Regions from separate parts of the Metabacillus sp. GQ13 genome, predicted to be linked through region 2. Evidence: a T-box and tRNA genes for the amino acid it is inferred to sense, from the RefSeq annotation. Region 2 holds a T-box; the other holds one or more tRNA genes.
What was found. A T-box is a leader RNA that pairs with one kind of tRNA and senses whether it is charged. The one in region 2 lies ahead of AC6CHR_RS04630 (valine--tRNA ligase), so its partner is inferred to be a tRNA-Val.
Positions count from the first base shown of each region.

Region 1: it has a tRNA-Val gene. The T-box ahead of AC6CHR_RS04630 (valine--tRNA ligase) is inferred to sense a tRNA for this amino acid. The anticodon was not compared.

Region 1 is NZ_JCAXET010000020.1:82,218-97,876, reverse strand. It holds gene AC6CHR_RS21370 (hypothetical protein) at 663-1,280, shown strand; gene AC6CHR_RS21365 (helix-turn-helix domain-containing protein) at 1,286-1,507, shown strand; gene AC6CHR_RS21360 (hypothetical protein) at 1,531-2,223, shown strand; gene AC6CHR_RS21355 (hypothetical protein) at 2,294-2,455, shown strand; gene AC6CHR_RS21350 (hypothetical protein) at 2,497-3,318, shown strand; gene AC6CHR_RS21345 (hypothetical protein) at 3,342-3,551, shown strand; gene AC6CHR_RS21340 (hypothetical protein) at 3,580-4,101, shown strand; gene AC6CHR_RS21335 (HGGxSTG domain-containing protein) at 4,163-4,822, shown strand; gene AC6CHR_RS21330 (hypothetical protein) at 4,889-5,254, shown strand; gene AC6CHR_RS21325 (hypothetical protein) at 5,274-5,564, shown strand; gene AC6CHR_RS21320 (hypothetical protein) at 5,692-5,931, shown strand; gene AC6CHR_RS21315 (site-specific DNA-methyltransferase) at 6,107-7,951, shown strand; gene AC6CHR_RS21310 (DEAD/DEAH box helicase) at 7,957-10,143, shown strand; tRNA gene AC6CHR_RS21305 (tRNA-Thr) at 10,824-10,896, shown strand; tRNA gene AC6CHR_RS21300 (tRNA-Glu) at 10,924-10,998, shown strand; tRNA gene AC6CHR_RS21295 (tRNA-Val) at 11,003-11,078, shown strand; tRNA gene AC6CHR_RS21290 (tRNA-Thr) at 11,110-11,182, shown strand; tRNA gene AC6CHR_RS21285 (tRNA-Tyr) at 11,198-11,281, shown strand; tRNA gene AC6CHR_RS21280 (tRNA-Gln) at 11,462-11,536, shown strand; tRNA gene AC6CHR_RS21275 (tRNA-Lys) at 11,576-11,648, shown strand; tRNA gene AC6CHR_RS21270 (tRNA-Gly) at 11,656-11,727, shown strand; tRNA gene AC6CHR_RS21265 (tRNA-Ala) at 11,751-11,826, shown strand; gene rocF (arginase) at 12,151-13,047, shown strand; gene sigW (RNA polymerase sigma factor SigW) at 13,477-14,040, shown strand; gene AC6CHR_RS21250 (zf-HC2 domain-containing protein) at 14,055-14,663, shown strand; gene cdaA (diadenylate cyclase CdaA) at 14,914-15,659, shown strand, end outside.
Region 2 is NZ_JCAXET010000003.1:137,888-153,546, forward strand. It holds gene AC6CHR_RS04605 (hypothetical protein) at 1-536, opposite strand, end outside; gene AC6CHR_RS04610 (prepilin peptidase) at 982-1,752, opposite strand; gene AC6CHR_RS04615 (prepilin-type N-terminal cleavage/methylation domain-containing protein) at 1,742-2,122, opposite strand; gene AC6CHR_RS04620 (sensor domain-containing diguanylate cyclase) at 2,242-3,945, opposite strand; gene AC6CHR_RS04625 (bifunctional folylpolyglutamate synthase/dihydrofolate synthase) at 4,033-5,337, opposite strand; gene AC6CHR_RS04630 (valine--tRNA ligase) at 5,403-8,051, opposite strand; T-box leader at 8,123-8,471, opposite strand; gene AC6CHR_RS04635 (YszA family small membrane protein) at 8,777-8,968, shown strand; gene ysxE (spore coat protein YsxE) at 9,153-10,184, opposite strand; gene spoVID (stage VI sporulation protein D) at 10,299-11,573, opposite strand; gene hemL (glutamate-1-semialdehyde 2,1-aminomutase) at 11,925-13,211, opposite strand; gene hemB (porphobilinogen synthase) at 13,251-14,246, opposite strand; gene AC6CHR_RS04660 (uroporphyrinogen-III synthase) at 14,260-15,048, opposite strand; gene hemC (hydroxymethylbilane synthase) at 15,048-15,659, opposite strand, start outside.

The sequences.
Region 1 (15,659 bases), on a different contig from region 2:
TAATGAAGAAAATATTTTTAAAAGTTATTTATTATAGAAGGAACTTGGAGAAGTAGCTCCTGAATAACTCCAAAAGACAGCTTGAAATTAATTTAGAAAAAAAGTTTGAATATTTTTGAGCCTTACTCTCCCAAGGGGTTCGAGCTTATGGAGTTCCACTGAGATAGAAAAAACCAGAAGTGTAGGCTCAATTCCTTAGCCACTACTGGCACATCTATTATGTAGGGACTTTTAAAGAAATGTCACACTTGCTTCATAATATATATGAAGGCACAAAAAGGAAGCCACACCTTAAATTTTTTATACTAAGGTTGAAAAGAGCACAAACCATCTAGCTCTTTATGAGCTGGCTTCTTTTACTTCTCTCTGTTAGTTTACTCCTTTAATTTGTATTGTCTGAAGCATACAAAGCTGGGAACTTGCTTTAAAGTTCCACTAATCAGCTCCTTTTGGAGCATTTAACTTCTTTGTGAGATAGCTTGCCACGACCTCCCCCCAAGGAGCGAGCGAGTGATTCTCACACCCTATTAAATTTTAATTCATTGTTTTTAATTATCTTTCAATCATTAACTCTAATATATGTCTTTGAAGGAGCTTGACGAAGCTCTTTTTCTTTTGGAGAAAGGTTGAAATAAATACAACAAAATGGAGGATTGATTGAAATGTTACAAATTAGAGAGACAAAGAAAACAAAAAGATTCGAGCTTGTAAATGAAGCTGGTGAAGTAGTTCAAAAGGTTTGTCAAACTTGTGAGCGACTGAAGCTCACTGAGGACTTTGGGAAATACGCTGAAAGACTTCTGAGACCAGATTGCAAAGATTGCTTTAATAAGAAGCAAAGAAAATTCCTTGCTGAAAACAAAGACAAAAAAGCTGTTTATAGACAAAGAGCCAGAGCTGTTGAGCTAGGACTTCCAAGCTTATTCACTGAAGAGGATTTCCAAGAGCTAAAAGCTTTTGCTGGTGGTCATTGTATGTTGTCAAATGAGAAGGTTGACTCTCTCCAAGTTGACCACGTTCAAGCTCTCTCAAAGAAAGGACTTGGAAGCACAAAAGGAAACATGATTCTTGTTTCTGAGAAGGTCAACCAAGCTAAAAGAGCTTTAAGCTTATTCGACTTCCTCAAGAGTGAACGCTCAAAAGGTCTTATTGATAAGGAACAACTGGAAAGAACATTAAAATACTTGGCTCAAGCTAATGACTTGGAGCTGGCTCGCTACATTCACTTTCTAAGAGATATGGAGGAGCTAGCAGAAAAGCAAAGAGCCTTCTGGGGGTGAATGTAGTGACAATTGAAATTTATGTTGATATTAACAAGATTCTAAAGAGTCGAGGAATGAGCTTGACTCAACTTGCTAACAAGACTGGACTTGAGAAAGGACACTTGAGCAAGATTTGTTCAACAAAAGCTATTACGTTTATAACGCTTAACAAGCTTGCTAGTGGACTTGGTGAAAAAGACCCTATGAACTTATTGAGCGTGAAAGAAATACAAAAACAAAACTAACTTAAATGGAGAGTGATTTTAAGATGAATTTACTAAACGTATTCAAAACTAAAACTAAGACGGTTGAGACTAATGGAGCTAAGCTTCAGAAGGCACAAGAAGAGCTTAATGCTTTACAAACTGAGCAAAGTCAAAAGAGCACTGAGAAGTCACAAGTTCAAAACGCACTTGGGGTGATTCAAGCCAGCTTGATTATTGATTTCAAAGATTCAGAAGCGAAAAAAAAGAAAGCTCTTGCTGAAAAGAAAATTGCTGAGCTAACAATTGAGATTAACGAGCTTGGAACGAAAATTCAACAAGTTACTGAGAAGGTCACAGAAGCTCGAAAGGCTGTTGCCAAGTCAAAGGGTGAAGTATTCAAACAAGAACGTGTGAAAGAAGCCACAGCTACTAAGGTAGCTCAGAAGCTTGCTCAAGAGTTTAACAGTTTCAAAGAAGGAACTAGCTTCAATGGTCACGATTGGAACAGCTGGGCTGAAGCTTATGGCTACACAGTGAATAACGAGCGAGTTGTGAGTCCGTTAATTGGCATGACTAACAGCTACCATAAGAAGCTCGTTAATGAAGCTGAAGTTATTCCAGTGTTAAGAGTTGAGAAAGCAGAAGTTGAGGAACTTTCCCAAGAGAAAGCTGATGAGCTTACTCAGAAAGTCTTTGCATACGCTCAAGAGCTTCTTGAAGCTGAAGGGATTGAATTGAAAAAGAAAAGTTACTAATTGGAGAGGGTTGATTCCCTCTCTATTTTAATTCAATAAATTGCATAAAAACTCAATGGGGTGAAGTTATATGTTCAAGAAAGGAGCTGACAATTCAACGATTAGAAAGCAATACATGGAGAGGGAAATGGAGTTATTGAGATTTTCTTTGGAACGTGAAAGCGAGATGAGAAACTTTCTTTCCAAGCATGAGCTTCAAATGATGAAGTTACAAACAAAACTGAGTAACTAACATAAACAATTCAAGCTGTTCGCCAGCGGGAGAAGAGAGGAATGGAGAAGATGAATTTTAATGAGATGACAATTGATGAAGGAGTGAGAATGGGAGGACAATTCAAGACTCCCTCAAGAGTACGCTCTGATGAAGCATACAAGAGGATAAGAGGGAACGAAAATAAAGAGCACTTTACAAGTGTTTCTGATAAGGAGTGTTCAATGGTGTATAAGACAATAAACCTTGAGCAAGCTGGAGCACTTTTAAATATGTTCGCTTACATGGAACTTGGTGACAGTGGCTTTTTGAAATATGAGGGGAAGAAGCTTGGAAAGACAGAGCTTGGAAAACTCATGAGAAAGTCAGAAAGCACTATGAAGAGGATTCTTGGAGAGGTTGAAGCTTTTGGATATATTGAGAGCCATAAAGAAGGAAGAAGGAACGTTTATTCAGTGAGCACTCAGCTGGCTACACGAGGAGAAAGAGTTGGTGGAGGTTACTTCACTAAACTTTATATTAAACGCTTGAGAGACGCTCTGAAGGTCTTGACGCTTCAAGAAGCTGGGTTATTGTTCTTTATGATTCCACACTTTAACACAAGAGGTTTTGTCCTTTGCTCTAACCCTTATGAGCTGGACTTCCAAAAGGTAAAGCTTTGGGGTAGAGAAGAGCTTGCTGAAGCTTGTGGGTTGTCACTGGTTCAAGTAAAAAGATTGACAGCCAGCTTAAAAAAGAAACAAGTCCTTCTTGAAGTTACAACTCATAGAAGTGCAATTATTTTAAGCCCAGAGCTGATAAGCAGAAGCACTCAGAAAGTAAGCGTTCATGAAATTGGAATGATTCTGAGAAATGAAGTCAATGGCTCTGAAGTCACTTGGTAATAAAACAAACGAGGTGAACACTATTGGAAAACATTAAAAATAATTATGAAGCTCTCTTAAGGGAGTATGAGACAGCCAGCAACTTCTTTCAAGAAACTGGTTTGACTCGTTTAATGGCTCATTCACTGGAGAACTTGGAACGGTTTGAAAGGTCATTCATTGAGTGTTACTCGATTGAGGAGCTTATGAAGCTTCAAGGTGAGTTTAATGCTCAAGGACTTTTAATAGTTTAATAACACAAAAAATATGAGGTGATTGATTATGTTAAGCAAAAAAGAAGGACAGAGACTCAATGAAATTCTTGAGAAGGCACTTAGCAAAGACAACGAAGGAGGTTTAAGTGCTCAAGAGGTGAAAGAGCTTCAAGCAATACTCAAGAAGCTGGAGACTGAAAGAAACAAAAAGAAAGCTGAAGCTTCAAAAGAAAGCTTGAGTGAGATTATTTCTTATTCAATGGATATTACACTTGCTAAGACAGCTCTTGAAATGGACAAAAAGAGAAAGTTTAGCCAGCTCTCTCTCAAGGACAAAGCGAACGCACTAACAGAGAGCTTCAACAAGCTTGAGAAGTCCAAAGCCTTTCAGAAGCTCTCTAAAGAGCAAGCTCAGAAGCAAGAACAAGATGACTTTGAAGCTTTGTACGCTGAACATTCCAAAAAGTTTGGAAATGACTTGGACTTGAACTTCAGTGAGAGAGACCTTGAAGCTGACTCAGAAATGAGTGAAAAGGATAAAAAGTTTTATGAGGATTATGTCAAGAAAGTTGGCTACTCAACAATATAAAAACTCTGGGGAGATTGCTGAGAAGCATCTCCCTTGTTAAATACTCTGGAGGTGAAAAAGGATGGCGAAAGGAGATTACATTAAGAAAACTGGAAAGTTCCCAAAGCTTGAGCCAGAAATTCAAGAGCTAATTCTTGAAGCTGAAGAAGCTAAGGAAGAAGCCAAAGAAGAAAAGCTCCAAGAGCTAAAGAAGCAACTCAAGAAAGTTCCTAAAATATGTGGGAGTATGCAAGGCACTGGAAAGATATGTTTACGCTCTCCGCTAGAAGGTTCGAGCAGATGTAACGTTCATGGAGCACGCTCAAGCGGAGCTATTACAGAAGAAGGGAGGAGAAAACAAATGGCAAATTTAAACCCAAAAGCAAAATTGATTCATGGTGCTTATTCAGCTGACTTGAAAAACAGCTTAACAACTGAAGAGGTGACTCTTTACAATGAAACTGTTGACTGGTTCTTTGAGGAGACAAATGGAGATATTGACCCAATAAACTTGTCTTTACTTGACCGCTATGTCATGAACTTCATTAAGCAAGCTCGGAAAGATTCAGCAGACTTTTTGAATGACTCACCAAGCTATAATGATTTTGAAATTAAGATGGTGAGATTCTCTGAAAGTTTGGGTCTTAATAGAAAGTTCAAGCTTTCCAAGGAGAACAAAGACAACGCTTCTGGAATTGACTTGTCTATGATTTTCGATATGGGAGACAAGGAAGAGAAGTAATAAAAGACATGTTCACTGGCTCTCCTCTGGAGAGTCTTTTTGAGTTTGGCAAGGAGGAGGAAATAAATGGACTTTGCACAAAAGATTAAGCTTGTTGTTTTGCTGAAAGACTTGGAGCAACTTGCAAAGGAAGCTGAAGAACTGGCTCAAAAGACTGGCTCAAGAAACATTGAAAAGTTAAACTCAAAGGACTTTGAGGAAAGCTCAACAATAGAAAAAATGGCTGACACACAAGAGGAAGTTGCTAATGATTTACGCTCTCAGCGTGACAGAGTTTTGAAGTATATTGAGACAGAAGCTCCAGACGTTTTTGAAGCATTAAAAGAGCCTTGTTATGATGTTTGGAAAACTGTTGAAGGCTGGGAAACAGAACGAGAAAGAAAAAGTCGTAAAGTAATTGAAAGGTTAATGAGTAAGCTTGACGAGGAATAAAGCCAAGGAGGTGGGAGCTTTGGAAGCTTCAAAGGTAATTGAGATCGCCAACGAGCTGGGAACACTCTTGGAGTTGTTAAAAGCCAAGTATGACCACTATAAAGAGCTTTACTCTCACTCGAATTTGGAGCACAAAGAAGAGAAAGCTATGGGATATTACTGGGAGATGGTTGACACTGATAAGCAACGTCAAAAGATTGTTGCTCTCAGAGCTGAAACCATTAAGCTTCACCCAGATTACCCAGACTTTGAGAAGGTGTTTAACAGCACAACTCGAAAAGCTGAGACGCTTCTCAAAGAAAACAAATAATAATAATGAGCTGGAACAACTAAAGAGGAGACGCTGAAGGCTTCACAGCTGGAGTCAGACTCTTTGGAAGTTCTATCTCTCAATCAAAGCTCAGAACGAGCTTAAAACTTTGAAGGGGGTTGATTCGTTGAAAATTCAATACGTTAATAAGGTGAATGTTTGGAAGCTGGCTCACAAAAGCTTTATTTTCATAGCACCCCAAAAAGGAAAAACTCAAGAGGTCAAAGACAACCTTCAAGAAATAATTGAGATGGTTATAGCTCAAGAGGAATACTCTGAGGTGTTCACAAAAACGAGCATTGGTTGTATTGCTATTGAAGTGGAAGGGAAAATAATTGATTTTAGAGAGGGTCAGCTAATTAAATAAGCTGGCTCTTTTTTTATGCTCTTTAATAAAAGATGGCATTTCTTGTTAAAAAAAGTGTCGGAAAAACACTAATTTTTATAGTAAGATAGAGGAGGAATGATAATTTAGAAGGTACAGGAAGCGGTGTAACAAAAAAATGAGCACAAATCTATCAAAACAAAAAAGGGAAGGCTTATTGGAGAATATTAATCAAATCAAATCTTTTATTGAAAACAATTCAAATGATGAAAAGGGAAGGCAATTATTAAGCTACTTAGGTGAAATCCAAAAAGATATTAAAGGTAAGAAATATGGACTTGTTTTTGAGGAGCACAAAGAAAGCATAGATAAGATATTGAAAGAAAGTATCCCTGTTATAACTGAAGAAAGAGATTTGTTTATAAATAACGGAGGAGATATGAACTTTTTAATCGAAGGTGATAATCTCGCTAGCTTAGAGATATTAACAAAAACACATAAAGAGAAAATCGACTTAATCTATATTGATCCTCCATATAATACTGGAAATAAAGACTTTATTTATGATGATGAATTTGTTGATAAAACCGACGTGTTTAAGCATAGTAAATGGTTATCATTCATGGAAAAAAGATTAAAATTAGCGAAGAAAGTACTGTCAAAAAACGGTGTAATCTTCATTTCTATTTCAGAAAAGGAACAAGCTCAATTAAAACTTACTTGTGATTCCATTTTTGGAGAATCTAATCTAATTAGTAGTATGATTTGGCAAAGAAAAACTGGGGCATCTGATGCAAACGGGATTGCAACGATAACAGAATATATATTAGTTTATATGAAAAATGCGGAGAATGCAGAACGGGTTTTCTCGAAAAATTATGATTCATATGATATAGATCGCTATCGAGCAACAGATGAATTTTATAATGAACGTGGACCGTATTATCTAGATAATTTAGATAGAGGTACTATACAATACAGCGATAGTATGAACTACCCAATTGAATGTCCTGATGGAACTATTGCTTATCCTAATGGTAGAACGGAGTTTGAAAAAGATGGTTGGTTATGGAAGTGGAGTGAAGAAAAAGTAAAGTGGGCTAGGGATAATAAGTTTATTGAATTTAGACCTTCAAGTAACAAAGCAAATGGATGGGCTGTTTGTTACAAGATTTATCTAAAAGTTGATAACGAAGGTAATCCAATTGATAGAGGCGCTCCTTACAAAAATTTAATCTTAAATATTTTAAATGCAGAAGGCACAAGTGAAATGAATAAAACCTTTGGGAAAAAAGTATTTACTAACCCAAAACCTTCAAAACTAATTAAAACTCTGATAAGCATGATTGAGGATAAGAATATCACGGTATTAGACTTTTTTGCTGGTTCTGGTACAACAGGCCAGGCAGTAATTGAACTTAACAAAGAAGACGGTGGGAATAGGAAGTTTTTACTGGCTACTAATAACGAAAACAATATATGTAGAGAAGTAACTTATGAAAGAAACAAACGTATTATTAATGGCTATAAGTATAAAGGTAAGAAAACTACCACATTGTACGAAAAAAAGCTTACTTTTACCGAACTTAAAAGAAGTGCAACCCTAATAGACGATATTAACAAAATTAAAGAACAAGAAGGAGATAACTACGACGAAATAAAGGCAACAGTAAAAGACGGCTATTTAATGTTAAATGGCAGTAAAAGCTATGAGGGTTATACAGAAGGAATTAGAGCCAGTCTAAAATACTTTAAAGTAGAATTTCTACCTATTTCTGAACGTTTTTATTATGAATACGCCAATGAACTCTTAAATTATATTAGGGAATTAGTTGAATTGGAAAATGCTATTGATTTTACTGAAAACAAAGAAATTGCAATTATTTTAACTGATAGAGAATTAGAAGGATTAATACAAAATAAAGAACTGAGAGAAGAATGTAAAGTAATTTACCTAGGACATGATGTCCTTCCAAACAATGAACAAGAAGCTCTTTTCAACAAGTACAAGATTAAAGTTAATATTATTCCAGATTACTATTATAAAGATAAAAGGGGATAAGAAACGTGGGACTTGCAACATTCCAAATTAAAGCTGTTGGGGAAATAATGGAAAGCATGATAGATTCAAACAAAGAGGTTGTTTTTAAAAGTCCGACTGGTTCGGGGAAAACTATTATGCTTACACACTTTATGAGTGAGTATGGAAAGGGATCTTTCGGTAATATTTTTGTGTGGTTGACTCCTGGAAAGGGTGACCTTGAAGAACAAAGTAAAGAGAAAATGGATAAATATATCCATAACAGCCAAACTAAACTTTTGCCAGACGTTATGGCTGACGGATTTAAGGAGAATGATTCCTGTTTTATAAATTGGGAGAAGCTAACCAAAAAAGGTAATAACGCATTGAAAGAAGGAGAAAAAGCTAACTTTCAAGAGCATATTGTACACGCTCATAATAATGAACTTGAATTTATCATAATTGTGGACGAGTCTCACCAAAATGATACATTGAGAGCGGATGATATAATAACCCTCTTTAATCCAAAAAAGATTATAAGAACTTCAGCAACTCCAAAAGATTATTCAATCGCTACACTTATTGAAGTAAAAGATGAGGACGTAATTGCAGAGGGTCTTATAAAAAAAATGTTAGTAATTAATGAGGACTTTGGTCATTCAGTTGAGGTAGAGAGCCAAGTGAGTTTCCTTCTTGATAAAGCTTTAGATAAACATCATGAATTAAAGTTAGCTTTTGAAGAAAGAAAATCAATAGTCAACCCTTTAATCGTTGTACAACTCCCTAACAATAGTGAAGTCATGCAAGATGAGGTTGAGCGTTATTTAGCAACCAAAGATGTTACCTATGAAAATGGTTTATTAGCAGTTTGGTTGAGTAAGCAAAAACAAAACCTTGAAGAAATCGAAGAAATGGACGCAAAACCCATTGTTGTAATTATAAAACAAGCAATCGCAACTGGCTGGGATTGTCCACGAGCACATATTCTAGTAAAACTTCGAGAAAACACAAGTGAAACATTTGAAATCCAGACTATTGGTAGAATTAGACGAATGCCAGAATTAAAGCACTATGAAAACGACTTACTAGATTCTTGTTATTTATATACCTTCGACGAAAAATTTACAGAAGGTGTTAGATTACATTTTAGAAAAGGTGCGTTAGACGCTATAAAATTATTCTTGAAAAAAGAACATAGGGAAATCACTTTAACCAGTGAGCAAAAATCTGTAATTGGAATATCTAAGGACGCAACTCAATCATTGAAAACAATGTTACTTTATTACCAGAAAGAATATGGAACGTCTACAAAAACAGTAGAAAACAAGACCCGTATGCAGACAAAGGGTTATATCTTCTCTGAAATGATTATTAAGAATACTTTTACAGGTCAAATACATACTTTAACCCTTCAAGAATTTAAAAATCTCGGAAGCGTAGATATGATTGAACCATTAAACACACACAAACATGGACGTGAATATCACAATCGTGTAAGTACATTGGGTGTAAAATTGAGTTTACCTTATGAACAAATGAATACAATTATTCGTCGTTTATTTGATAACAATGTTCGCTTTGAAAATAAGATTTTACGTTTAGATACGAGAGAAGTCTATGCTTTTGTGATTAACAATTTCGAAAAATTAAAAGTAGACTTTCGTTTGGCTATGTCGAGTCCTATATTTCAAACTTCATTTGCTTTACCAGTGATATCAGAGAAAGAATTTCGAATTCCACAAGAAGTTTTATTCACTTATGATTCAAAAAACAAAGTCCAAAGGGAATATGAAAGTAATGTGTATAAGGGGTATCTTTCTTCAGCTGAGGTTCGTTCAGATTCAGAGAAATCTTTTGAGAAGTATTGCAATGAGTCTGATGACATTGATTGGATTTATAAAAACGGGGATAAAGGAAATGAATATTTATCTATTGTCTACCAAGATAATTCGGGAAAACAAAGGTCATTCTATCCAGATTATATTGTTTCAAAAGACGGAGAAATATGGATAATTGAGACTAAAGGTGGATTTAATAGAAGTGGAGAAAGTGAGGATATAGATAAGTTTTCTCCTAAAAAGTTTGAAGTTTTAAAAAGTTATTTGAATAAGCATAACTTAAAGGGTGGGTTTGTAAGAAAAGACAAAAGTAATAATGAATTGTTCATTTGTATAAATACATATAATGACGATATTTCAAGTGATGAATGGCAATTGTTAGAAGACGTTTTGTAAACCTCACAAGGATATATTAAGAATTGGTTGAGAGTCATTCATTGGCTCTCTTCTTTTAAGATGGGAAAAATGAGCTGGCTGACTCAAATGGATGTTGCTGAGAAGCTCTCTGTTGCATTTATCTTTTCTGAGTTGGGTAACTGGTCAATTAATTGCTTCACAGAAAAACCTCAACTAAGCTGTCTTTTAAACTTTAACCACCTTAAAAGATGTTATACTCATCATAAATGACCAAGGAGGTGGGGGAAATTAGCAAGAGCACTGTTTCACTTATTCGAGTTTGGCACTCCAAGAGGGAAGGACATAATTACTTTAATGTTAAAATTGAAGGTCTTAATGTAATGCTTTCAGTTAATGAAAACAAGCAACCAAAGAGTTATTCTCGAATTAAGGAATGGATAGAGTCTGACGAGCCAGAGATAAACCCTATTTTGTTCTCTAATAATGAAGATTAATTATTTAAACAGCTCATTAATTTTGCTTAAAAATGCTCCTCGAAAAGCTCAATTCTAAAAAAATATGCTGGTAAATTGCTTGAGTTACAAAGTTTTACACACGAATAAAAACTTTTTTAAAAAAACTTTTAAAAACCCCTTGCAAATACTTTGAGACCCCTTTATAATAAATCTTGTTCGCTTCACAAGGAAAGTGGTTTTGTAAAGCTGAAGGCTTCAAATCTTGCTTCCATAGCTCAGTAGGTAGAGTACTTCCATGGTAAGGAAGAGGTCACCGGTTCGAGCCCGGTTGGAAGCTTAGACAAAGAGAAAAAAATACTTAAATGGCCCGTTGGTCAAGCGGTTAAGACACCGCCCTTTCACGGCGGTATCACGGGTTCGATTCCCGTACGGGTCACCATATTGGAGGATTAGCTCAGCTGGGAGAGCATCTGCCTTACAAGCAGAGGGTCGGCGGTTCGATCCCGTCATCCTCCACCATTTTTATTGCTAAACATTACACCTAGATTTTGCCGGTGTAGCTCAACTGGTAGAGCAACTGACTTGTAATCAGTAGGTTGGGGGTTCAAGTCCTCTTGCCGGCACTGTTTCACATATATGGAGGGGTAGCGAAGTGGCTAAACGCGGCGGACTGTAAATCCGCTCCTTTGGGTTCGGCAGTTCGAATCTGCCCCCCTCCACCATTTACATAAAAACAATTATGATAAACGATGAAAAATGGTATCCATTTCTCAAATTGTTTATCTTTGATTATGTTTAGAGAGTTATTTGAATAAGTTTTAAAAGCTTGCTAATAATAAGCTTACATAAAAGGTGAAATGCAATCAGTCACTTATAATCTCAATTTATTTAAACATTTTTATTGGGCTATAGCCAAGCGGTAAGGCAACGGACTTTGACTCCGTCATGCGCTGGTTCAAATCCAGCTAGCCCAGCCATTTTTATTTTATTTATTCTCATTTTTTAGAATGATGAATGAGCCATTAGCTCAGTTGGTAGAGCATCTGACTTTTAATCAGAGGGTCGAAGGTTCGAATCCTTCATGGCTCACCTTTTTGCGGAAGTAGTTCAGTGGTAGAACATCACCTTGCCAAGGTGGGGGTCGCGGGTTCGAATCCCGTCTTCCGCTCTTGAAAAAGTAAAAATGTCCTTGGGGCCTTAGCTCAGCTGGGAGAGCGCCTGCCTTGCACGCAGGAGGTCAGCGGTTCGATCCCGCTAGGCTCCACCAATCTATATACATACAAACATAGACTACTGTCTATGTTTTTTTATAGTTTCAAAATATATAAAATCTAGAAATAAGATAGTGAGTCTACATTAGGTTACAAAAGTGTACTGTTGTGAGATTCTATTTATCTAGACATAAGCAAAGCTTCTTAGTTAAACATTCAGTCACACGTTGATTTTTCGGTATTTTGAACTAGTAACTATGATCCAGAATATACTGAATGAAATCTCCTTTGAAATAAAAAAACTTTAAATGTAAATACATATTTCTACCTCTTTGAGTCATCCTTTACATTAGGAAAGATAAGAAGGAGGTTAATATTCAATGAGAAGGAACATATCAATAATTGGTATGCCTATGGATCTTGGACAGACGCGCCGTGGTGTTGATATGGGACCTAGTGCAATAAGGTATGCTGGAGTAATCGAAGAGCTCGAAGCATTGAATATTAAAATTGAAGACCGTGGTGATATTGAAATCGGCCGCCCTGCAATGGAGACATCAAGTGATGGGTTAAGGTATTTAAAAGCGGTTCTGAAGTCCAATCAAAAATTATCCTCTGTTGTAGATAAGATTATTGAGTCCGGGTCATTTCCGTTAGTCCTTGGAGGTGATCATAGTATTGCGATCGGCACACTAGCTGGTGTATCCAAACACTATAACAATTTAGGAGTCATTTGGTATGATGCACATGGTGACCTTAATAATTTGGAGACTTCTCCTAGTGGAAATATCCATGGAATGCCATTAGCCATAAGTATCGGAATCGGTCATAAGGATTTAGTCGAAATTGAAGGGTTTTCTCCTAAGGTTAAACCTGAGAATATCGTCATTATTGGAGCACGCTCCCTTGATGATGGGGAGAAGAAACTAATTAAGGAAAAGGGCATAAAGGTATATACAATGCATGAAATTGACCGACTTAGTATGACTAGGGTCATGGAAGAGACAATAGACTATTTAAGGGAGAAAACGGATGGTGTTCATCTATCTTTAGATCTAGATGGATTAGATCCACAAGATGCTCCAGGGGTAGGGACTCCAGTTATTGGAGGAATAAGCTATCGGGAAAGTCATTTAGCTATGGAAATGCTTGCAGAATCCAAAATAATTACCTCCGCAGAATTTGTTGAGGTTAACCCCATCTTAGATGATAAGAATAAAACAGCAGCAGTTGCAGTTGCATTAATGAGTTCATTATTTGGTGATAAGCTTCTTTAATAAAGAATTTTTTTCTAAAAGTTTGTTCGATATTACAAGGTAATATCGCCCTTTAATCTTTTATTTGAAATTAGGAGCTATTCTAAAAGGAGTGGCTGAATCATTTAACGAAAAGAGTATGTAGACAAGCTAAATGCATATAGATGTACTCGAAGAGCGAAATCAGCCTTAAAGGGCTAATAAAAGCCCTTTATTTCTCGTTTTAATTCTGAAGTTTTAAATAGTTGTAAACTTTTCCCCTAAAGTTCCCCAAAATTTGTTAAAATGTTTTTAACAAACATAACTAGCTGTATTCATCCTCCATTTAATGTAGACAAGGTAAATCAAACTAGATAAAGAACGGTAATAAAAATTTAATTAAAAAAAATGAAACTAAATGAAACCCTTATACGTATATAAAGAGACCCGCAGAGTGCGGAGGTATGGTAAATGGAAACGATAGTAAAGATGCGGATAAAGCAAGTAATGAAAGGCGATCAAAATGCATTTGCTGATATAGTTGAATTATATAAAGATAAAATATATCAATTATGTTATCGAATGCTAGGAAACACCCATGAGGCAGAGGATATAGCTCAAGAGGCTTTTATTCGAGCATATGTTAATATTCACACTTTTGACATGAATAAAAAGTTTTCGACTTGGTTATACCGAATTGCAACGAACTTATCGATTGATCGAATACGTAAAAAAAAGCCTGATTATTACCTTGATGCAGAGGTTGCTGGAACAGAAGGTTTAACTATGTACTCCAAAGTTGCTGCAGATGCTGCATTACCTGAAGATGAGATTGAAACAATGGAACTTCAACATACTATACAAAAAGAAATTTTGAAGCTTCCAGATAAGTATCGAACGGTTATTGTCTTAAAGTATATTGATGAGCTATCATTAATCGAAATAAGTGAGATTCTCGAAATCCCAATTGGTACAGTTAAAACTCGTATTCACAGAGGAAGAGAAGCCCTTAGAAAGCAATTAAGGCATTTATGATGAGGTGAGAAAATATGAGCTGTTCTTCTGAAGTTATTCAGCTTTTGCATAAATATATGGATCATGAATTATCTAGTGATGAAGAGAAAAGGGTTAAAATACATCTTCAAACTTGTGAGGAGTGTTCCAAACGGTTTCATGAGCTCGAAAAAGCTGTTGCATTTGTTCAAAGTACATCACATATTGAAGCACCTAAGGATTTCACCCAAGCTGTTATGAATAGTCTTCCAAAGGAAAAGCGAACTGTCTCATGGAATCGTTGGCTAAAAGGCCATCCTATGCTTGTAGCGGCATCTTTGTTTGTTATCCTTATGACAGGGAGCCTATTTTCTGCGTGGAATGAGGATCAACACTTTAGTGTCTCAAAACAGTCCAATTTAGTTGTAGAGAACAGTAAGGTTACCGTTCCGGAGGGTGAAGTGGTGAAAGGTGATGTAACAGTTAAAAATGGATCGTTAAAGATTGAAGGTACAATTGAAGGTGATGTAACAGTTATCAATGGTGCTTACTTAGCATCAGCAGGGCATGTTACTGGTGAGATTGAGGTAGTAGATGAGATGTTTGAGTGGCTCTGGTTCCACATAAAGTCCCTCTCACAGGATGTAGTAGGGTTCCTCCGCTAACACATAGACAAAAAAGCTACTTTTATAGAAAATGCGTCATACTGCCTTCTATAAACAAGAGGTCATCGTAGTGATGGCCTTTTTACTTTTCGATTTAGAAAGGATATAATAGGATAGTTAATAAATAACCCTTATTTAAGGAATATAAGTGTAGTAAAGTGTAGCTAAATCCACGTGCGTGACTAGGTCAAGGGCGAAATCCTTGCACTTTTCTATCTATAAAAGAGTTTAACTCATGGAGGACGAGAGAATGGGATATGAGGATATACCAATATTGCATTACCTCGGCATAGCTGTTGATATTCTCCTTGTGTGGTATGTCATCTATAAATTGATTATGGTCGCTAGGGGAACCAAAGCTGTACAGCTATTAAAAGGAATTACCGTGATAATTGTAGTCCGAATGTTGAGTTATTATTTAGGATTAAGCACATTGCAGTGGTTAATGGACCAAGCCTTAACATGGGGATTTCTCGCGATAATTATCATTTTCCAACCAGAGCTGCGCAGAGCATTAGAACAGCTAGGTAGAGGTCATTTGTTTTCTCGAGGTGGTGCACTTGGAGAAGAGAATTCCGAGATTACTATTGAGGCTATTATTAAGGCTACTGAGTATATGGCGAAGCGTCGTATTGGTGCTTTAATGTCTATTGAAAAAGAAACAGGAATGAGTGATTACATAGAAACGGGGATACAACTACAGTCTAGGATTTCCTCTGAATTATTAATAAACATCTTTATTCCTAACACCCCACTTCATGACGGGGCAGTGATTCTACAAAAGAATCAAGTAGCAGCTGCCGCTTGCTATTTACCGTTATCAGAAAGTCCCTTTATATCAAAAGAACTTGGTACAAGACATCGAGCTGCAATAGGGGTAAGTGAAGTGACTGATAGTCTAACAATTGTTGTATCTGAAGAGACAGGCAGTATCGCGGTTGCTAGAAATAGCGAACTACATCGGGATTTATCGTCAGATGATTTAAGAGAGATTCT
Region 2 (15,659 bases):
GCCCCTGGTTCCTCAGTGCCTACCGCTGTTTTACCTTCATCAGTAGCTTTGTCTGGTGTTTCAACCGCTACTCCATTATCATCTGTTTCCCCGCTAGGTGATCCCATCACAGGCATATCATCATTCGATAAAAAGTTTAATAAAACACTCCCAAACATAACTCCTAACGCAATAGCCAATAAGATCATTAACATGATTTTTTTTATTGGAAACAAGGTTTTTTCGTTAATTCGTTTTTGTTTTTTTGGATAGTGAAATGGAGTGATTGATTGATTTGAATATTGCTTGTTTTTCTTTGAAGGTACGACAACTTTTGGATCCTCAAGAAAAATAGAATCTTCATCTTCTGGTAAAAGCCAAGGGAAATCATCCTCTTTTTCAAGGGGTTGTTTTGCTGAAGCCACTTCATTTTTCGCCTCCAACTTCTCATCCCAGCTTGTAATCGGAATTGTTACCTCCGTATTTTCTTCATCTGATAAAGGACGATCCTTGCCATTTATTTTAATTTTTATCGCATCAGTCGTCTGCTTGTCCATTAACCTTGCCACCCTTCGTTAGCCATAACACGTTCAATCATATTGATAACCATGGTAACAGAATAGCAAAAAAAAAGAACAAGACATTTGTCGTCTAGTTCTTAAAAAATTTCGCCAATTAGTAAGATCATTCGTCATTTTCCTCATTCAGATTGGGAAATGATGGGTTATGTCAAAGGGGATTTGTATTTTTCTGATTACATGAGAATCAGGAACAATAATACGCTTGCTTCTACCTTTTAGAGACCTATCAGTACACACCCATCTAGGATTAAAGAAAGTGTATCAGCATTTTTTATTTTCCCATCGGCAATAAGTCCTGCCGGAAGCACTTTTTCTTCAATCTAATGAAAACTGGTTTCCCCTGCTTAATTTCAACCTATCAATAGTATAATCTGTTATCACTATGTTTCCGATTTTACAATTTAATAAAAAAACCATATTATTAAAAACCTCCGACATTTATTCCGATAAGAGATAAATACCATCCTATAATCGAATCTCCAAAAAAATAAGCGATTAATGTTCCAATAATAATTGATGGACCAAATGGAACAGGTTCACGTTTTTTATATTTACCTAATCCAATACGTCTTATTCCATCCAATGTCCCGATAACAGTCGATATAAAAAACGACAAAAGGACAACCTTTAAGCCTAGGACAATCCCTAATAAGCCAAATAATTTAATATCTCCGCCTCCCATGCCACCTTTACTAACATAAGCTATCAGTAAAAGTAAACAAAAACCAACGACTCCACCAAGTAAAGAGTCATACCAAGGATCAAGCGGAAACATCACTCTTTCTCCGATAAACAGCACGAGAAAAAAGAGGAGAATCTTATCTGGAATCAACATATAAGCTACATCAGACACAAAGATGATCATAAACAACGATATTAATGTAAGAGCTATGATCAGCTCACCATTCCAACCAATAATCAGCGGTGAAATCATAAACAAAAGCCCTGTCATTAGCTCGACAAAAGGATACCATAGTGATATTTTCATACTACATCTTTTACATTTACCCTTCTGTAATAGAAAAGAAACTACAGGGATCAACTCCACTGCTGTTAGTATATGATGACACCTAGGGCAAGAAGACCGTGGTGTCATCATTGATTGATTTTTTGGAACTCTAAGGCCGACTACGTTGTAGAAGGAGCCTAGGATAAGCCCGTAAATAAACAAAATTATTTGATTAATTTCCATCGATATAATCAATTAAATCATTTTCACTAACACTTATAGCATCTCCAGTATCTGCTACCCAAACAACCTCATGTTCAGATATGGTAAATACGCTTTCTGTATTGGTAACATCAAAACGATCACCTTTAACATATTCTATAAAAGGAGCCAAAGAAGTTGGATCAACACTAGCTGTATTAGGATTTTCAGTTCTAGCTATTTTAGCAACATCAAGAATTTGTACTACTTCTGAAATTTCAGCTTTAGTATTTTCTATAACATCAACAATGGATGGTATAGAAATCGCCGCAATAATCCCTAAATTAACAATAACTGCAAGTAATTCAACCAACGTTAATCCACGCTGGTTTTTTAAGGTTTTTTTCTTCAATTTTACATCTCCTTTTTATGTATGATTGTTTAGTCCTAGTTTTTGGAACAAGTATTATTAAAAGCCAAAAAATTTATTCCACGGGAAATAATTTTTATTTCTCGTCCATAACAAAGACTCTAACCAACATAACCAGCTACCTTATTGCGACCAGCTTTCTTAGCGCCAATATACATTGCTCTGTCTGCTAAGCGAATGAGTGTAATTGGATCAGCACAATCTTCTGAAGCTGAGGAGACCCCGATACTGACGGTTAGAAAGATAGTTGACGTGTTTATGTTATTTGATTGTAATGAATGCTCAATTTCGAATGGTTTCTCGGAAATTTTTTGACGAATTTCTTCAGCGAATTCTATCGAAGCTTGTTTCTTTAAGTTCGGTAATAATATAACAAACTCTTCCCCACCATATCTTGCGACAGTACCTCGCTTTCCTACAAATGATAATAGTCGTTGTGAAAATTGGCACAACACTTCATTGCCAGAATGATGACCATATGTGTCATTTACAGTTTTAAAATAATCGATATCTAATAAAAGCAGCGATAATCCATTCCGTTCATTTTGTTGAAGAAGTTGGAACTCCCTGTCTAGTTTTTGTTCAATATACCGATAATTATATAAGCCTGTAAGTGGACAATGCTCACTATGTTTTTTTGTTATTTGATAGTTTTTCGCATTTTCAACGGCTACTCCTAGATATGTAGATAATAAGTCGATAATCATTAGTTGTGCACGATCGAAGGCACGTTTTTTATTCGAAGCTAGAATCACAATTCCAACTAGAGCTTGATTTCTCATGACTGGAACCCCAATAACACTTTCAACTGATTTAGGTAGTTGTGAATGTTTAATACCATTCCACTGTTTCCTATCAAGAAACAAAACACTCTCTCTTCGTGTATAAACATATCCAGAAATCCCCTTATCCGTAAATCTTTTTTCTCCAGGGTTATCTATTTGGATTTTTCCATCCTTGTACTTTCTTATAACTCTTAGTTGGTCATCTTCCACATCTATAATATAAGCAACTTCTATTGGGAACATTTTTGTTACCTTTTCCATATATATGTCCAATACTTCATTTATTTGTAAGTTTTCAGTTAATTGGTGCCCAATTTCACTTGCTTGTTGTAAATAGTGATTGGTCCTTTGACTTTTATAATAGAGTGATAGAATCACAGATAATCCTAGTAAAGGTGTTCCTACAAAAAATATTGCCTTCATACCAATGTCTAGGTAGAGGAAATATAAGATAATTGCAAAGGGAAAAACAAGTAGGGAAGTGTAAAATTCCCATAAAAAGTTACTACTATGCACTTTGAATTTCACTTTATTTATGATTGTTTTTAGCGTACTTAATAAAAGTTGATTTATGACAAATACTGTAAACCCATAAGCCATAATAGGTAACAAATGCTCATTTAATGTTAATCGGCCATTAGTTCCACCTAACAAATAATAGACACTAGCGCCCCCCATTGAGATGAGATAAAACATTAAAGCATTTAATGGATATCGATAATGTTCCTTGGAGCTTATCCGCACCTTGAGTAATAAAACAATAACAGATATTTGTGTAAGGAGTATTTCCACGAATAAACCGTAATAAAGAAAGACAACTAATGAAACACCCTGCACATAAAAAATAGGTGTACCATTTATGATAATCGGCCAAAAAGAGACCAGACACATTAAAATAAGAAACGCAGTTAGATCACTTGAGAAATTTATAGGTGAGGAAATATGGTAAGCAATCATTAAGAAAATTGGACTAAGTATAAACCAACAAATCCAAATTATTATTTTTACTTTTTTGTCCAATGAGTTCCCTCCCTATTTCTTTCTGCATGATACATAATTACTATCTTAGCAAATTTTCAAACTATTGTCATAATATTTCACTACTTTTTACCTATTCTTGAAAAAATCACGAATATGCGCAATAAAGTATAGTGATCCAAGGATAACGACAACATCTTCCTTCTTATCTTTATACTTGATAAGAACTTCAGCCAATGTTAATCTCCAATCCTCGCTATACGATTTTTCTTCAGATTTACATACAGAATATAAGTCAATTGCATTAGCTGCTCTAGGAAAGTCAAAGGAGGTAAAATGCATCGACGTTGCAATAAGTGATAGACGATTAATCATCTCTTCATAGTCTTTATCTTTTAACACACTTACTAAAAAATGGATTTTTTTATTGGGATAATGTCTTTTAACCGTTTCAATTAAACTTTCAACACCTTCAATATTATGAGCTCCATCAATAATTACCTCTGGATTTTCATGAACTTGCTCAAATCTCCCTTTCCATAACGCTTTTCTTAATCCACTTCTAATCTGATCCTCTTCAATTTTTAGGTTTTTATACATCACTAAGTAATCAATTGCTATTATCGATAAAGCTGCATTTTTCGTTTGATGTTCGCCTCTCATTGTTAATTGAATATCTTTATATAATTTGTATGGAGTTTGAATCGAAAAAACTTCTCCATATTCATGCAATTTTTCGTTAGTAATAGTGAAATCCTTACCTAAAACCAATAAGTTAGCTTCTCTAATTTCTGCTATCTTAGCTATAACATGAAGTGCTTGATCATTTTCCACTGCCGTTATCGTTGGTACACCATTTTTGATAATTCCTGCCTTTTCATAGGCAATTTCAGCAATAGTTGAACCAAGAATATTCATATGATCATAGCCCACATTCGTAATAATTGATAATACAGGCTCGATTATATTGGTAGAATCTAATCGGCCACCTAAACCTGTTTCTAGTAATAAGTAATCGGGTTTATTATATTTCCCGAAATATAGGTACATCATTGTCGTAATAATCTCAAACTCTGTCGGCCCACCTAGTTCTGTTACTTCAATATTTTCTACCAATGGTTTTACGTCGTTTGCAAGCCTAAGCATTTCTTGATCGGTGATTGGTTGACCATTTACACTAATTCGTTCATTAAATGTTTCGATATAAGGAGATGTAAAACTACCTATCTTATACCCCGCTTCCGTTAACATATGTAGTAAATATGAAATCGTCGAGCCCTTCCCATTTGTTCCTGCTACATGAATGATGGGTATCTCCTTTTCTGGATGATCTAATTTCTCTAGGAGCCATTCCATTCTTTTTAAGCCTGGTTTTACTCCGAATTTCAAACGGCCATGTATCCACTCTAGAGCTTCGCTATAATCAGTAAACATTAGTACCCTCCTCAAAAATAGTGAAAAAGCTCGGATGTCTTAACGCACCACCCGAGCTAAATCAATTATCCTCTTAGTTCTGTAATTCTTGCCAATACAATGTCTCGTTTTTCACGATAGTCGTTCTCTTTTGCCTTCTCTTCTTCAATTACCTTTTCAGGCGCCTTCTTCAAGAAGCCTTCATTCCCTAATTTCTTTTGTACACGTTCTACTTCTTTGTCAAGCTTTTCACGTTCTTTTTCAAGGCGTTTGATTTCTTCTTCAATATTTATTAAGCCGTCAAGTGGTAAGATGATTTCGGCTCCAGTTACAACAGCCGTCATTGATTTCTCTTGAGACGCAAGATCTGTAGCAATTGTTAATGTGCTTGTGTTACAAAATCGTTCTATATATGCACGATTCGTATCGAGCTGCTGGAGAATTTCTTGGTCTTTTGCCTTTATTTGCATGTGAATTTGTTTGCTCATAGGCGTATTTACTTCAGCACGTATATTCCGTACAGCCCGAATGACTTCAACTAACAATTTCATGTCAGCAGCTGCTTTACTATCTGTAAATTCTTTATTAACTGTTGGCCATGCTGCTACAGTTATTGACTCTCCTTGATGTGGTAGTGATTGCCAAATTTCTTCTGTGATAAACGGCATAAATGGATGTAGTAATCTCATCGTGTTATCAAGTACATAGGCGAGAATTGAACGAGTTGTCTTTTTGGCTGCCTCATCTTCACCGTATAAAGGAAGTTTCGCCATTTCAATATACCAATCACAAAAATCGTCCCATATGAAGTTGTAAAGTAATCTCCCAATCTCACCAAACTCATATTTATCTGCAAGTTTTGTTACCTGTTCAATCGTTTCATTTAAACGTGTTAAAATCCATTTATCCGCTACCGACTTTTCACCAGTTAAATCAATTTCATCGAATGTCAATCCATCCATATTCATTAATGCAAAACGAGAAGCATTCCAAATTTTGTTTGCGAAGTTCCATGTTGATTCTACCTTTTCATAGCTAAATCGTAAATCTTGACCTGGAGAGCTACCTGTTGACAAGAAGAATCGCAATGAATCTGCTCCATATTGATCAATGACTTCCATTGGATCTACACCATTGCCTAACGACTTACTCATTTTACGGCCTTGCTCATCACGTACTAACCCATGAATTAATACATCTTTAAATGGTCGTTCCTCCGTGAATTCAAGGCCTTGGAAAATCATTCTAGAAACCCAAAAGAAAATGATATCATACCCAGTTACTAATACATCCGTTGGGTAGTACCGCTTGAAATCAGCTGATTCCTTATCTGGCCACCCCATTGTCGAAAACGGCCACAACGCTGAGCTAAACCATGTATCAAGAACATCGTTATCCTGTTCCCAATTTTCACTATCTGCTGGAGGTTCTTGATTTACATATACCTCTCCAGTTTCTTTATGATACCAAGCTGGGATTCGGTGTCCCCACCAAAGTTGACGAGAAATACACCAATCGCGAATATTTTCCATCCAGCGAAGATATGTTTTCTCAAAACGATCGGGAACAAAATTTACTTTCTCTTCGTCTTGTTGAAGCTTGATTGCTTCATCTGCTAACGGCTGCATTTTAACAAACCATTGTGTTGAAAGATAAGGCTCAACAACTGCACCACTTCGCTCACTATGTCCAACAGAATGTAAATGCTCTTCAATTTTGAACAAAGTGCCTTGTTCTTGGAGATCCTTAACAATTTTCTTTCGGCAGTCAAAACGATCTAGTCCATTATAGATGCCAGCCTTTTCATTCATTGTGCCATCTTCATTCATAACTAGAATTCGCTCTAGGTTATGTCGGTTACCAATTTCAAAGTCATTTGGGTCGTGGGCAGGTGTAATTTTTACTGCTCCTGAACCAAATTCCATCTCAACATAATCATCACCAACGATTGGTATTTCTCGACCAACTATTGGCAACACTACATTTTTACCAATTAAATGTTTGTACCTTTCATCCTCAGGGTGTACGGCTACCGCTGTATCACCTAGCATTGTCTCAGGACGTGTTGTCGCAATTTCTATTGAGCCAGAACCGTCTGCCAACGGATAACTCATATGGTAGAAAGCACCTTGAACATCTTTATAGATAACCTCAATATCCGAGAGTGCTGTTTTCGTTTGTGGATCCCAATTTATAATATATTCTCCACGGTATATAAGATCCTTCTTGTAAAGCGTCACAAATACTTCACGGACTGCCTTAGATAATCCATCATCAAGCGTAAATCGCTCCCTTGAATAATCTAAACCGAGACCAACCTTGGACCATTGTTCTCGAATATGGCTAGCATATTCTTCCTTCCACTTCCAAGTTTCTTCAACAAATATTTCACGCCCTAAATCATAGCGAGATTTACCCTCTTCACGTAGCTTTGCTTCTACTTTTGCTTGAGTAGCGATTCCTGCATGATCCATTCCTGGAAGCCATAGGACATCGTAGCCTTGCATTCTTTTCATACGTGTAACAATGTCTTGTAATGTTGTATCCCAAGCATGACCTAGATGAAGCTTACCTGTTACGTTTGGAGGGGGGATAACCATTGTATATGGCTTTTTTGTTTCATCACCTGTTGCCTCAAAATATTTCCCGTCTACCCAAAAAGAATAACGATTTTCTTCAATGGACTTGGGATCATACTTAGTCGGTAATTCATGTTGGTTCTCTTGATTGCTCATACTTGCTTCCTCCTTAAGATAAATGCAAACTGACACTTTTCTTCTTCAAAATAAAAACTCCTCTCATCCACTAAAAGGACGAAAGGAGAATAATTTTCGCGGTACCACCTTTTTTCATAGACAAATAAAAAGTCAAACAACTCTTGCTACATCATCTAAATAGCCACGTATAACTCCCATTTAACGGAAACGCTACTCTGACTATTTAACATACCAAGAACTGACTTCAGGGATGAAACTCACTCCCTCTTGCCTATGCACTCAAGAATTAATAACGGTTTGCACCGGCTTCTCCTACTATACTTCAAAGAAGCAACTCCTGGGCGACCTTCCAATGTATCTACTTAAGAAGTCTTACAGCTATTGACTTCTCTCTCTGTAAAGAGATAACAAAGTACTCTTCCCATTCAACGTTTATCTGTTATGTAATTAATCTCTTTTATATTACTAAAAAAAACTCTTTTTCGCCATTATTTTCGCCATTTTTCTATTTTTTCATACTGGCACCCATCATGATTGTTTTGCATACCTTATCTTACCTCATATATCTAATGAAATGGATCGATCAATAAGATTTTTTAAATGTCAAAGCGTTACTCATATTTTATTTTTACTTAGCTTAAAAAGATTGGAGCTATTTATAAAAAGTTGTTGCACATAACGATTGATCATTTGGTTTAAAAAATGAGTGACTAAAATAATGAAAAATAAGGAGGGGTTGTACCATGAAGAAACGGTTTAATCCTTATACACTTCCGCCCTGGGTAAGGCAAATTCGTGAGGTAGGAATTCAAATCATTGTCCCTTTAACAATCTTTCAGGGGATTCGAACAGTTTTCTTTCCAACATCCTTTGACGTTTTATTGTTAGCATTGTTAATTCTATTAGCAATTGCTTTTCGGTACGATATGATTTAGAAAAGCGCAAGACGCCCGACTATCGGTGAAAAGCATAAGACGAGCCGGCTGGAAGGGTGATCTTTAACCTTCTTGACGGATTGGCTTATGCCTCGAGCCGATGGCGTCTGGAGCTTGACACTAAAACTTAGTAGAAAAATGTTATACTCTTAAAGAAACGTGGTCTAACATATCAACAAATAACTTATTCTGATGGTGATTCAGATTGAGCCTTCTTTTTTTCCTCAATTTCTGATACCTTCAAAACCATATATTCAACGTTTTTAAAATGCCAATAAGCCTTTATTAGTTGGTTATTTCTTTCAAGCTCAGTCTGTTTGTTTTTACTTTCTACATAGCTTCTAATAATTCGACAAATTCGTTGAGGATAGGCTAAATAGCTGATAAATAAAAGCATCTCTTCTTTCGTATACGGATATCCACTTTGATACGTATAAAACCAGTTTACACAGTCACTAAACTGTGTTGGGTATGTTTGGGCTAATCGATTCATGAAGATCAGGAAATCATCTATTGGTGCAGCATATTTAGCTTGTTCAAAATTGGTTAGGTAGCCCGTTCCTTTTTCATCATATAAAAAATGATAGGCAGAAACTTTCCCATGATTTAAAACAATTCTCGTATTCTCTTTCTCCTCCATTGCCTCAGACCATTCCTTCAGTTTCTTAATGGAGAAATCAATAGCACGACTCACCTCAATATAATAAGTAACAGCTTGTAATTCAAAAGGAGATAAATATAGTTTCTGTTCACAATGATCTACAAAGGTTTCATACATCAGCTTTGTCTCTTCCCAACGTTTTGATAATACTTCATAATGATTCATTGCTTCATTGCCAGTTATTTTAATTTCTTTTTCCGTACGACTATGCAATTTTGCTATTTCTTTGAATAAATATTGGTGACGTTCATCCAGCTCTTCGTTTGTTTCATTTGGTAACCAAGGCATCACATAATAAAAATCACGGTTATGTTGTGAAAAATATTGTTGATATCTGTTTTTAAGGATTGGTACATAACTTGAAAAACGCAGCTGATTAATCATCGTTAAGAAATCAGCAAAGCCAGGATTATAAGAGGTTGGGAGCCTTTTTACAACATAGGTACCAGTATCTGCTCGGACTTTAATTGCCTTTCGACTTATTGCTTCTGTGTACTCTGGAATAATATCATAATGCTTTAATAAAGGTTTTATATCCTCCACCTGTATCGCCAATTTAAGAAACACCTCGTATCTTTGGTAAGACATTTTTTAAATAACAACAATTAGAAAATACCCTTAAAAAAACAGCTGAAGGAAAGGACCCTCCGCTGTCATTAAATCGTCAAATTACTTGCTTGTTGAATAAGCAGGAATATACAGAATTTGCCCTTCAAATACATCTTGATCTGCCCTAAATTCATTTACGCGCAATAGTTGTTGAACGGTAATATCATATCGTTCGCAGATTTTTTCGGCAGTATCTCCTTGTTGAACAATACACATTTTCAGTCTAGTAAAATCCTCGTCATCATCTCGTGCAAAAAGGCTAGTAAGGTAATGTGAATCCTTTGGATCGCTTTCTTCTCTTTCATTTTCTACTTTCTCTACCTTTACAGGATCCTCATTATCTTCATTTTCCTCTGTTTTGGAGAAGAAAGAGTATTGAACTTCCCTCGTTTTTTCTAGTGCATTATCTAGTTCTTGTTCTTTCCGTACTTCAACTATAAATGGGTCATATGCTTTTTCATTTTCAGATCCTTTGTCTTCTAATTCATTAGAATCAATAACCTCATTATTTACCTCTTCTAAAATGGTATCCTCTGATGCATCGTTAATTTCTTCTTTTCTTACCTCTTCAACTTGTATTCGTTCCTCTTCTATTTCAGTTTCGGTAGCAACTTCCTCCGCAATCTCTACATTAGGTGAAGGTATTTCAACTGCAGTTTTAACTTCATTCTCTATTTCCTTCTCAGGGATATTTTCAATTTCATTTCCTTCTAATCTTTCCTCACTAGTTTCTACTCTGTCGTAACCATCATAAAATGAAGAGAATGGTTGTACTTGATGCGGCTGGATGTCAGTAAAAAGTTCACTTTCATTTTCAATCGGATCTTGCTGTGAAGTTCGATAAAGTGGTTCAAGTTCTTCAACTACTTCTTCCTCTGCCTCATTATCACGTTGTGGGATTTGGACTTCTTCATTGGAAATACCGCTAATAGATAAATCAGCAACTAATTTTAAACATTTTAATTCAGGAAGTTCATAATCAAATGATTCGATTGACACATATACTTCCTCTAAGTTTTCAATTCGATTATTCGGAATCGTTATATCTACTGGAAAACGATGATGGAGAATACTAACACCATCTTCACTTGTACTAACCTCGTTAATATACCGCACATTTGCATATTCATATCTTTCTTCGACATTTGCGTCTTTATCTATTTTGTATTCACCCGTAAGTTGAAGTGCTCCGCGAATTGAAATGTACTGGTCATGCTCATGAATGGAGATATCAGGATCTAGAGCAATTGAAATAAGCTCAGCTACTTCCTGTCCCCTTTGAAACCATACCGACTCTTCTACAGAAAAACGTAGTTGTTGTTGTTCCTGTGACAAAAATAATTCCTCCCCTCAAATAGCCTAACAAAATTACTATGACATTACAGATGTATGTTAGAAGGGAGTAATATATGATCAATTAACAACTTTTTTTAAAAGATTAATCAAGGAAAGAGGTTTTAATTAGATTTAAATCATCTATTTCCAAAAAAAAGCCTAACATATTTTATGTTAGGCTTTTTTTGTACTATCAGGATATCTATGTAACTTTGTACTAAGTCTTAGTGTCTTGCTCCAGAGGCGTTCTACTTGAGGCAAAAGCCAATCCGTCAAGAAGGTTAAAGAGCACCTTCCTGTCAGCTCGTTTTTTGCTTTTCGGCGATAAGCGGATGCCTTGCGCTTGTTTGTTTATTTTAACTTCGAAAATGACTTTCTAGCAGCTTCAATTGTATGATCAATATCTGTTTCAGAATGCACTGTTGAAAGAAACATGCCTTCAAATTGTGAAGGTGGTAGGAAAACACCTTCGTTTGCCATACTTCTATAGTAACGAGCAAAATAATCTAAATTAGCTGTTTTTGCTTGATCATAATTTGTAACTGGTCCATTGGTAAAAAAGAATCCAATCATTGACCCCGCACGGTTAATCGTATGAGGAATCTCGTATTCATTTGCAGCCTGTGACAAACCTATCTCTAATCGATCTGCCTTACGCTTAAAGTCATTATATGACTCTCTAGTTAAAAGCTTTAATGTTTCATAACCAGCTGTCATTGCAAGGGGATTTCCCGATAAAGTACCCGCCTGATAAATTGGTCCGCTTGGTGCAATTTGTTGCATAATTTCTGCCTTACCACCATAGGCCCCTACAGGTAAACCACCGCCAATCACCTTTCCTAAGCATGTTAGGTCTGGTGTTACACCAAAGTAGTCTTGAGCACAACCATAGTCAACACGGAAGCCTGTCATAACTTCATCAAAAATAAGAAGTGTTCCGTATTGTTTTGTTACTTCACGTAAGCCCTCTAAAAATCCTGGCTGTGGTGGAACTACTCCCATATTACCGGCAACTGGTTCAACAATAACACCTGCAATATCCTTACCATATTGTTCGAAAGCAACTCGAATGCTGTCGAGATCATTATATGGAACAGTAATCGTATTTTTAGCAACACCTTCGGGAACTCCAGGACTATCAGGTAAACCTAATGTCGCAACACCAGAACCTGCCTTTATTAATAAAGAATCTCCATGTCCATGGTAGCAACCTTCAAATTTAATGATTTTATCGCGACCTGTATAGCCTCGAGCTAAACGTAATGCACTCATTGTTGCTTCTGTACCTGAACTAACCATTCGAACAACTTCAATTGATGGGACACGCTCAATTACTAGACTAGCCAACTCATTTTCAATTAAGGTAGGTGCTCCAAAACTTGTTCCAGATTCAACAACCTTTTTAATAGCCTCTACAACTGTATCATGTGAATGTCCATGAATAAGCGGCCCCCAGGATAACACATAATCAATATATTCATTGCCATCAATATCGACTATCTTTGATCCCTTTCCGTGATCCATAAAAATTGGTTTCATACCAACAGACTTAAAGGCACGGACAGGACTATTAACTCCTCCAGGCATTAACTGTAATGCTTTTTGAAATGCTTCTTCACTTTTAACATAGCTTCTCATTTGTTTGCCCCTTTCTAAAACATGTACTGAACAAAAGGTTTATTTATTCGTGTTTTCTTCATGTAACCAGCGAGCAACATCTTTTGCAAAGTACGTAATAATTAAGTCGACTCCAGCACGCTTCATTCCAACTAACATTTCCATAACAATTGCTTTTTCGTCGACCCAACCATTTTGAGCAGCTGCTTTAACCATCGCATATTCACCACTAACATTGTAAGCAACAACCGGAACATTGAAGTTATTTTTCACATCACGAATGATATCTAAATATGATAGGGCTGGCTTCACAATTAAGAAGTCAGCTCCTTCTTCAATATCCGATTGTGCTTCTCTTAATGCTTCCTCACGGTTAGCTGGATCCATTTGATAGGTTTTACGATCTCCAAATTGTGGTGTGCTCTGTGCAGCATCACGGAATGGTCCATAAAAAGCACTTGAGTATTTAACTGCATACGACATAATAGGAATATTTTCAAAGCCTGCTTCGTCCAAGCCATGTCGAATAGCAGCAACAAAGCCATCCATCATATTTGAAGGGGCGATAATATCAGCTCCAGCTTTTACTTGACTTACAGCAGTTTGCGCTAATAATTCAAGAGATTGATCATTTAATACTTTACCATTTTCAATAATTCCACAATGTCCATGATCTGTAAATTCACAAAGGCAGGTATCTGCAACAACAAGTAAGTCTGGATACACCTTTTTCACTTGTCTTGTAGCTAGTTGAACGATCCCGTGATCATGATAAGCCTGTGTTCCTACTTCGTCTTTATGATTCTCGTCTGGAACCCCAAATAAGATGATAGATTTGATCCCTAGAGATACCACCTCATCTATTTCTTCATTTAATAAATCTAATGATAACTGATAAACTCCTGGCATTGAAGAGACTTCATTTCTTTTCTTTTCTCCTTCAACGACAAATATCGGATAAATAAAATCTTCTACTCTAAGATGATTTTCACGTAACATCTCTCTCATATTCGCGCTACTTCGTAAGCGACGATGTCTTGCAAATTGGATATCCATTACAAAATCCTCCTTATTTCTGTTCAAGATTAACCATTAGATTTACCATATCTTCAATTGTATAAGTAGCAGGCATAATTCCCTTGTAGCCATACTCCAACAATGTATTGTTTGTGATGGGACCAATACAAATAAAAGAAACATCTTTTAACTGGGTATGCAACTCGTCCTGCTTTAATACACTCATAAAGCTATCAACAGTTGAAGAGCTTGTGAACGTGATATAGTCAACTTCCTCATTTATCACATAGTTCCTTAGCTTTTCAGTCTCTTTCATATTATGTATCGTTTCATATACAACGAGGTCTTTTATATGAAAACCATTTTGTTTTAAACTTGCTACCAGTTTGGGCCTTGCAAGGTTACCACGTACCACTAATATACGTGAGTTGATTGGAAGATTATCAGTTATACTTTCTGCTAACTTTTCAGCGATATACTCCTCAGGAATGACTGAAACAGATAGTCCTAGCGCTTCCATTTGTTTACTAGTCTTTCGACCAACGGATGCTGCCACTAAATGGTTTAAATTGGAATATAGGATATTCCATTTGTCTAAATAGTCTTTAAAAAATGAGACACCATTAGTACTAGTAAATACAATACAGTCATATTCATTAAGGCTTTCAAGTGTCCTTTTTATTTCCTGTTCGTTGCTATCATTTGCTTTTATTTCTATAAGAGGAGCAGTCAACGCTACTCCACCAGCTGCTTCAATTTGGTCAATAAACGCCCTTACTTGCGGTTTAGCCCGTGTTATTAAAATTCGCTTTCCTTGTAAAGGACTATTTACTTTAGCCATTATTTATCAAGCTCTGCTTTCACTCGGTCTATTAATGCTTTTGCTCCTTGCTCAGTTAGTGTAGCTGAAACACCTTCACCTAATTGTTTTGGATCTGTCCCATGTAATTGTTGTTTATACACTTCTTTACCATCTGGAGAAGCAATTAAACCTGTAAATGTAATCTCTTTCTGTTCATTAACTGTTGCAAAACCTGCAATAGGAACTTGGCAGCCACCCTCCATTTTCGTTAGGAAGGTCCTCTCTGCTTCAATAGCCAAATAAGTTGTTTCATCTGTAAACTTGGCTAATAAATCGAGTAACTCCTGATCATTTTCGCGACATTCAATTGCTAATGCTCCTTGGCCAACCGCTGGTAAACACACTTCTGGTTCTAGGAATTCAGTAACAACTTCCTTACTCCATCCCATCCTCGATAAGCCTGCAGCTGCTAAAATAATCGCATCGTAGTCTTCTGTCTTAAGTTTTTCAAGTCGTGAATCGATATTACCTCTGATCCATTTGATTTCTATGTCTGGTCTTTCAATTAATAGCTGTGCACTTCTTCTAAGGCTGCTAGTTCCAATAATTGACCCTTTTGGGAGCTCAGCTAGCTTTTTATGGTCCTTTGA